2 regions of the Candidatus Accumulibacter necessarius genome follow, and region 1 is predicted to be linked to the other one. Evidence: riboswitches for the same ligand, from Rfam matches in the RefSeq annotation. Region 1 holds a riboswitch; the other holds the start of a gene.
What was found. A riboswitch is a leader RNA that binds a small molecule or an ion and turns the genes downstream of it on or off. The one in region 1 is predicted to bind glycine.
Positions count from the first base shown of each region.

Region 2: it holds a riboswitch for glycine, as region 1 does, so the genes downstream of both, gcvT (glycine cleavage system aminomethyltransferase GcvT) here and gcvT (glycine cleavage system aminomethyltransferase GcvT) in region 1, are expected to answer to the same signal.

Region 1 is NZ_JAZKUM010000005.1:61,938-66,274, reverse strand. It holds gene V5B44_RS14170 (low molecular weight protein-tyrosine-phosphatase) at 1-26, opposite strand, end outside; gene V5B44_RS14165 (MraY family glycosyltransferase) at 36-1,571, opposite strand; gene V5B44_RS14160 (NF038130 family PEP-CTERM protein) at 1,707-2,537, opposite strand; glycine riboswitch at 3,081-3,167, shown strand; glycine riboswitch at 3,171-3,274, shown strand; gene gcvT (glycine cleavage system aminomethyltransferase GcvT) at 3,352-4,337, shown strand, end outside.
Region 2 is NZ_JAZKUM010000007.1:293,192-297,528, reverse strand. It holds gene V5B44_RS19665 (NF038130 family PEP-CTERM protein) at 108-965, opposite strand; glycine riboswitch at 1,505-1,591, shown strand; glycine riboswitch at 1,595-1,698, shown strand; gene gcvT (glycine cleavage system aminomethyltransferase GcvT) at 1,776-2,864, shown strand; gene gcvH (glycine cleavage system protein GcvH) at 2,914-3,297, shown strand; gene gcvP (aminomethyl-transferring glycine dehydrogenase) at 3,326-4,337, shown strand, end outside.

The DNA of each region.
Region 1 (4,337 bases):
CAGACTGTGAGAATCCTGCTGAACATGTGCTCAACTCACCTGCAGGAGGGTGGAACGCTGACTTCAAACCCCGGAACGGTGCTCTCGACCGGGCAGCAGCCACGCTCCATCGAGTAGATCAAGGTGCTCCGGACACCACGGCGATCAGCCTCCCGGCTGCTGCCCGGTAGCAATGGCTCGCCGGCACCCACACGAGAGTTCGGGCTGCTACGGCCCATCAAGAGACGTACCTCAAGTCCCGGCTGCCCGGCGATGCGCCTCTTGATGCGCCGCGCATCACGCTGTATGTTGCCGATCAGCTGCTCGTCGCCGTCGGTGTGAATGTGCACGACACAATAGACGTTGCGGCCGTCGGTCGAAGACCTGTCCATCTCGTACACACCGAGCTGGAAATCATAAGTGCTGCCAAGTCCCTGCGAGATCACCGCAACAATCTCCGGAGACTTCTCCCTGCGCAGATAGCCGACAAAGATGCCGCGCACCTGGACCGACGGCAGCCCCAGCCAGCGATTGAGCTGGCGCAGACGGGTAACCAGGCGTGCGGGCCGCAGGATGACCACGAAGTACACCGCGAAAACCCCGAGAAACAGCCAGAACATCAGATACTCGGGGACACCCAGCAGGAAACCACAGACCCCGATCAAGCCAAAGAGAACTTGCATCACAGCCGCAAGGAGAACGACGTCGCTTACCCGAAACCCGGCGCGGACAAAGAGATGATGCAGATGGTTGCGGTCAGCACGGAACGGCGACCCGCCAAACCAGACACGGCGCAGCATGACGCCGACGGTATCCATCAGCGGCAGAGCCAACAACCACAACGCGGTAACCGGCGTCATCGCCGCCTGCTCCCCCTGCGACATGGCAATGAACAACCAGGCAAAGAGGAAGCCCAGCAACATGCTGCCGTTGTCGCCTAGAAAAACCCGCGCCCGGCGGTTACCCGGATAGCGGAGATTGTAATAGAGGAAGCCTGCGACGCCACCCATCAGGGCAACAATGAGAAAGACATAGGAACTTCCGTTGCCGTAATACGCGACGATGCCGGTCAGCGCCAGACTGACCAGACTCCCCGTGCCTGAAAGGCCATCGATGCCATCCATCATGTTGATAGCATTGATCAGGCCGATGGTTGCGAAAACGGTCAGAGGAATAGCCAGCCAGCCGAGATCAACGACCACGCCCGGAACCAGCTCACCAAGCGAGCGGAGTTCGACGCCGCCGAGGAAGACCATCGACAACGCAACCAGCGCCTGCACGATGAAACGGGGCTTGAAACCAAGGCGCCAGATATCATCAACCAGGCCGGTGAGGAAGATGGCCAGTGCGCCGAAAAGAATCCCGCTCAGGGGAGCAAGCGTGACATCAGCAAAAAACGTATCGGCCAACAGAGAAGCGCTGACGACAACAGTCATCAAGCCAAAGCCGCCGACAAACGGCGTACTCGCCTGGTGCTGCTTGTGCCCGCCAGGGTGATCCATGATTCCGAGATAGCCGGCAAGCGCAATACCTACTCGGATCGCCACACCGGATACCAGCAGACACACGCCGAACAAAACGGCCAAATCCACGGCCACCTCCGCAATTCACAGTCAAGGCTTCAGCGCCGCCCCGGACACTGGTCACGCTCGACACAAGCAGAGCCCTTGCGGGCTCTGCTCTTGGAACCTCACGGCGCTTGCGCGCCGGTGAACTCTCAGGCTCGCTCAGACCCGACGGCGACGGCCGAGGAACAGACCGACGAGACCGATGCCCAGCAGCGCGAGCGATTCGGGTTCGGGGATCTGCACGTTGTAGTTACCTGTATACGAGCCATCTTTAGTAAAAACAAGGGAGTTCGTCGCAGAAAACCCGAACAGGTACTCATGGGCATTACCCAAGGTGACCTCAACGACCTCGCTCACTTGCGCCCCTTTGGGAAACACCAAGCCGGGAAACAATTGCCCCAGGGCCTGCGACGCGTCGAAGAAACCTGCCAGGCCGATATTGACCGTGTGACCGTCAATGTAGACATACGAAATATTGGGGTCACTGACGAAGTTCCAGGGCTTGAGGCCGAGCGGATTGGTGACAGGCGTACCCACAGGAACAGTCAGGAAGCTGTTTACTGCAAAATCCAACTGCTGTTGAGTCAAGGGCTGGTTAATCGAAGCCGCCGCACCGCCGACGTAGCGATAAGCCAGAGCATTGTTGTTACCGGTCCAGTCATCGCTGTCCAGGCCGCTCAGTGTGATGTTCTTGCCACCGACCGTACCGGTCATCACCGCGACTGGCTTCGCGCCGTACTTCCCGAGTTCCACGTTGCCGCCGGGCTTCGTGGCGTCACCGTTACCATCGTTGAGGGCCGCTTGGGCATTCGCGAGGTCAGATACCCCGAGGCTGAGTAGCCCCACGCCTGTAGCGTCAGCGTTATAAACGGCAAACGTATTGCTGATTCCGGTGACCTGCATACCAATCGGCGCGGCCGACGCGCCGGCCGAAGCAGCCATTGCCAACACCGCCAAAGCGATTCTTGTCTTGCTAGATAGTAGATTCATTGAGAACTCCTTCACGTCAATCACCAGTCCGTTTCGCAGACCGGTTGATGAGGGTTTTAATGGGCTTCACAAGTCTTGGCTTTCGGAAACCCGGAAAGCAACATCCGTGCGTCCTCAACAAAACCTGACTCAGTGAAAAAGTAGCAATATTCGTGCCCAAAAAGGAATGTTCCATGAAACCAAGTGTTTAATAATTCACGAATCGTTCAAGATAACTCAAGTGTAAAAAAAACCGACACCGCACCCCTGGCCCACGCGATCGAGGGCGACCGCCTCGCACTCGCAAGACGAGGCTCTGATGCCTCCCTGCGGCAGGTGGACCCCTCAAGCCCCTGAGGGTTGCAGCACCCGCGGCAGGAACCTCGCCGCTGAGGCAGCGCCCCGGCCCGGCAGCCACGCGTATCCCTTGAAGCACCCGAGCCCGGCTCCCCGGGGCAACAATTGAACCTTCAGACACCGCCCGGCGACCGCCCCTCGCTGCGCTGTAGCGACGCACCCCAGCGACGATTGCCTTGCGAGCCGGGCTCGCGTCGCGTTATAGTCGCACCGCGAATGGGAGAGGGCGACAGTGTCGCCGCCGACGGCGCAATCCACCCGGAAACGCTCAGGCAAAAGGACCGTTCGTGCAATGAACTCTGGAGAGCGGCGCACGCTATTGGCGAAGCGCCCACCGATGGGGCAAGAGCGGCTGCGAATGAGGGTAGCCGCCCGACAATCTCTCAGGTACATGGACAGGGGGGTGAACTCGTTTCGGGTTCGCCCCTTTTCTGTTTCTTGAATCCACTCGAACAAGTGCTCCTTATGGATTGATACGATGAAGAAAACTGTCCTCAATGCCTGCCACCGCCGAAGCGGCGCCCGAATGGTCGATTTCGGCGGCTGGGAGATGCCGCTGCACTATGGTTCACAGATCGAGGAACATCACGCCGTGCGCCGCGACGCCGGCATGTTCGACGTCTCGCACATGTGCGCCGTTGATGTGGCGGGTCGCGACGCCGGTGTTTTTCTCCGTCGCCTGCTGGCCAACAATGTCGAGCGGCTGAAGGTCCCCGGCAAGGCACTGTACAGCGCCATGCTCAACCAAGCCGGCGGGGTGATCGATGACCTGATCGTGTATTACCTCGACGACCGTAGCTACCGGGTGGTGGTCAACGCCGGCACCGCCGAGAAGGATCTGGACTGGATGGCCGCCCGCCGCGACGAGTGGCAGCTTGCGGTAGACATCACGCCCCGCCGCGAGGGCGCCGGGGCGCTGGCGATGATCGCTGTCCAGGGACCGCATGCTCGCCAGAAGGTGTGGCAGGTGCTGCCCGAATGCCGGGCAGCCAGTGAAGCGCTGAAGCCCTTCTTTGCCGCCGTCGTCGGCGACCACTTCATCGCCAGTACCGGCTATACGGGTGAAGATGGCTACGAGATCACCCTGCCCGCCGCCCGGGCCGACGGCCTCTGGCAGGCACTCGCTGCAGCGGGTGTGCGGCCTTGTGGGCTGGGCGCCCGCGACACGCTGCGCCTTGAGGCCGGCATGAATCTCTACGGCCAGGATATGGACGAAACAGTTTCGCCGCTCGACGCCGGCCTGGCCTGGACGGTCGATCTCGTATCACCGCGCGACTTCGTCGGCAAGGCCGCCCTCCTCGCCCGGCCGCAGCAAGTCCAGTTTCTCGGCCTGGTGCTGCTCGACCGCGGCGTGCTGCGAGCCCACCAACCGGTACACACCACCCATGGCAACGGTGAGATCACCAGTGGCAGCTTCTCCCCGACGATGCAACAATCGATCGCCCTCGCCCGCCTGCCACTCGC
Region 2 (4,337 bases), on a different contig from region 1:
TTCAGCGCCGCCCCGGACACTGGTCACGCTCGACACAAGCAGAGCCCTTGCGGGCTCTGCTCTTGGAACTTCACGGCGCTTGCGCGCCGGTGAACTCTCAGGCTCGCTCAGACCCGACGGCGACGGCCGAGGAACAGACCGACGAGACCGATGCCCAGCAGCGCCAGCGATTCGGGTTCGGGGATCTGCACGTTGTAGTTGCCGGAGTACGAACGCAACTCGAACGGCACAGGGATGCGAACCCCGTTGACCTCCATGAAGTCGCTACCGACAGCATAAACGCCGGAATTGGTGGCCGAAAAACCGAAGAGGTAGTCATGGACGCTGCCGCCCAGAGTCACTTCGACTACTTCGCTTGCTTGATAATATCCTTCCTTCGGAGGCAGCTTGATTGGCTTGAACAGCTCCTCGAGAATGGGCCCCGCGTCAAGGAATCCGGCCAGGCCGATATTGACCGTGTGCCCGTCGATGTAAACGTAAGAAATGTTGGGATCACTTACCAATTGCCAAGGTGCGAAGCCACCGGGAAGTGACGGCAGGTAGAAAGCCTTGAGTGCATCTGCCAATTCGCCAGCGGTCAACGATCGGCCAAGATTCGCCACTGCCGCAGCCTGAATATACCGTCGATCAAGTCCGGTGGTATTCCAGTCACCAATTTCAAGCCCACTCAGCTCGATAGGCTTGCCGTTGACCGTGCCCGCCATCGCGCCACCCGAGCCGAACTTTCCGAGCTCGACGTTACTGCCGGGCGCTGGATCATCAAGTGCGCCCTGCGCCTGTGCCTTATTCGGGTTTTGCGAGGGGTAAAGCACACCCCCGACGTTGCTCCAGAGAATGTTGTTGTTACCACCGGCAATGCCGGTCACCACCATATTCACACCCACGAAATTAGCCGACGCGCCGGCCGAAGCGGTCATCGCCAGCACCGCCAAAGCGATTCTTGTCTTGCTAGATAGTAGATTCATTGAGAACTCCTTCACGTCAATCACCAGTCCGTTTCGCAGACCGGTTGATGAGGGTTTTAATGGGCTTCACAAGTCTTGGCTTTCGGAAACCCGGAAAGCAACATCCGTGCGTCCTCAACAAAACCTGACTCAGCGAAAAAGTAGCAATATTCGTGCCCAAAAAGGAATGTTCCATGAAACCAAGTGTTTAATAATTCACGAATCGTTCAAGATAACTCAAGTGTAAAAAAAACCGACACCCCACACATGGCCCACCCGCTCCCGGTCGACCACCTCGCTCTCGCGAAGCGAGGCTCTGTTGCCCCCTGGAGCACCTAGCCCCCTGTAGTCCCTGCGAAGTGCAGCCCCGCGGCAGGGGCCGCGCCGCGGAGGGGGACCCCGCCGCCGCGGCCAGGCATGTCTCTTGAAGACCCCGAATCCCGCCTCCCGAGGCACAGTTGAAGGGCTGCGCACCGCCCGGCGATGCCCTTTCGCTGCACCGCGACGACCGACGCCAGCGACGATTGCCTTGCGAGCCGAGCCCCCGGCGCGTTATAGTCGCGTCGCGAATGGGAGAGGGCGACAGTGTCGCCGCCGACGGCGCAATCCACCCGGAAACGCTCAGGCAAAAGGACCGTTCGTGCAATGAACTCTGGAGAGCGGCGCACGCTGTTGGCGGAGCGCCCACCGATGGGGCAAGAGCGGCTGCGAATGAGGGTAGCCGCCCGACAATCTCTCAGGTACATGGACAGGGGGGTGAACTCTAATCGGGTTCGCCCCTTTTCCGTTTCTGGAATCCACTCCAACAAGTGCTCCCTATGGATTGATACGATGAAGAAAACTGTCCTCAATGCCTGCCACCGCCGAAGCGGCGCCCGAATGGTCGATTTCGGCGGCTGGGAGATGCCGCTGCACTATGGTTCACAGATCGAGGAACATCACGCCGTGCGCCGCGACGCCGGCATGTTCGACGTCTCGCACATGTGCGCCGTTGATGTGGCGGGTCGCGACGCCGGTGTTTTTCTCCGTCGCCTGCTGGCCAACAATGTCGAGCGGCTGAAGGTCCCCGGCAAGGCACTGTACAGCGCCATGCTCAACCAAGCCGGCGGGGTGATCGATGACCTGATCGTGTATTACCTCGACGACCGTAGCTACCGGGTGGTGGTCAACGCCGGCACCGCCGAGAAGGATCTGGACTGGATGGCCGCCCGCCGCGACGAGTGGCAGCTTGCGGTAGACATCACGCCCCGCCGCGAGGGCGCCGGGGCGCTGGCGATGATCGCTGTCCAGGGACCGCATGCTCGCCAGAAGGTGTGGCAGGTGCTGCCCGAATGCCGGGCAGCCAGTGAAGCGCTGAAGCCCTTCTTTGCCGCCGTCGTCGGCGACCACTTCATCGCCAGTACCGGCTATACGGGTGAAGATGGCTACGAGATCACCCTGCCCGCCGCCCGGGCCGACGGCCTCTGGCAGGCACTCGCTGCAGCGGGTGTGCGGCCTTGTGGGCTGGGCGCCCGCGACACGCTGCGCCTTGAGGCCGGCATGAATCTCTACGGCCAGGATATGGACGAAACAGTTTCGCCGCTCGACGCCGGCCTGGCCTGGACGGTCGATCTCGTATCACCGCGCGACTTCGTCGGCAAGGCCGCCCTCCTCGCCCGGCCGCAGCAAGTCCGGTTTCTCGGCCTGGTACTGCTCGACCGCGGCGTGCTGCGAGCGCACCAGGCGGTACACACGACCCATGGCGACGGCGAGATCACCAGTGGCAGCTTCTCGCCGACGATGCAGCAATCGATCGCCCTCGCCCGCCTGCCGCTCGCCGCGGCGATCGGCGACACGGTACAGGTGGCGGTTCGCGACAAGCGGCTCGCTGCCCGGGTGGTCAAACCCTCTTTCGTCAGAAACGGTAACATCCTCGTTTGATTTCATGGCATTAAATGGCCAGACTTGATCTTATTTATCAGGAGAGAAGATGAACATCCCCGCCGACCTCAAGTACACCAGAAGTCACGAATGGGTCCGCGCCGAAGCGGACGGCACCGTCACCGTCGGCATCAGCGACCATGCCCAGGAATTGCTTGGCGACCTGGTTTTCATCGAACTGCCGGATATTGGCCGCGCACTCGCCGCCGAGCAGGAAGCCGCTGTCGTTGAATCGGTCAAGGCAGCCGCCGACGTCTACGCGCCGATCGCTGGAACCGTCATCGAGGTCAACCAGGCGGCGGTCGATGCCCCCGAGCTGGTCAATCAGGACGCCTATGGTGCCTGGCTGTTCAGGATGAAGCCGGCGGCAGCCAGCGACCTCGATGGCCTGCTCGATGCCGCCGCCTACCGGCAGATCGTTGACGCCGCCTAGGCGAATGGAAGCGCTACCGGAAGACGCCATGCCTGCCCCCCTTTCGCCCTCACCCTCGTCCCCTTCGCTCGCCGCCCTCGAACAGCGCGACGATTTCCTTGACCGCCACATCGGCCCGAGCGCCAGTGAAATCGCTGCCATGCTGGCAAGTATCAACGCGAGCAGCCTCGAGCAACTGGTCGAACAGACCGTGCCGCCGGCAATCCGGCTGGCGGCGCCACTGGCGCTTGCCGAGCCCCGCCCGGAGGGAGAAGCGCTGGCCGCGCTGCGGGCGATTGCCCGCCGCAACCGCGTGCAGCATTCGATGATCGGCATGGGCTACGCCGACACCCTGACCCCCACCGTGGTTCTGCGCAACGTGCTTGAGAACCCGGGCTGGTACACCGCCTACACGCCGTACCAGGCGGAACTCGCACAGGGGCGCCTCGAGGCGCTGCTCAATTACCAGCAGATGGTGATCGACCTGACCGGCCTCGAACTCGCCAACGCTTCCCTGCTCGACGAGGCGACAGCCGCCGCCGAAGCGATGAGCATGGCACGCCGGGTCAGCAAGGCGAAGTCGCAACGGTTCTTTGTTGATGCCGCGTGCTTCCCGCAAACCATCGACGTACTGCGGACGCGCGCCTCCTTCTTCGACTTTGAACTGGTCTTCGGTGCGCCCGAAGAGGCGGCGCAGCAGGAGGTGTTCGGGGCGCTGTTTCAGTATCCGAATGACGAGGGCGAAGTCAGCGACCTCAGCGGGCCGATCGCTGCCGTCAAGTCACGCGGTGGCGTCGTCGCCGTGGCCTCGGACCTGATGGCTCTGGTGCTGCTCCGCTCACCGGGTGAAATGGGTGCCGATATCGCCCTCGGATCGTCGCAGCGTTTCGGCATCCCGCTCGGTTTCGGGGGTCCGCACGCCGCCTTTTTTGCCACCCGGGACGAACACAAGCGGTCGGTGGCCGGGCGCATCATCGGTGTTTCGATCGACGCCCGCGGCAAGCGGGCGCTGCGTATGGCGCTGCAGACCCGCGAACAGCACATCCGGCGCGAGAAGGCCA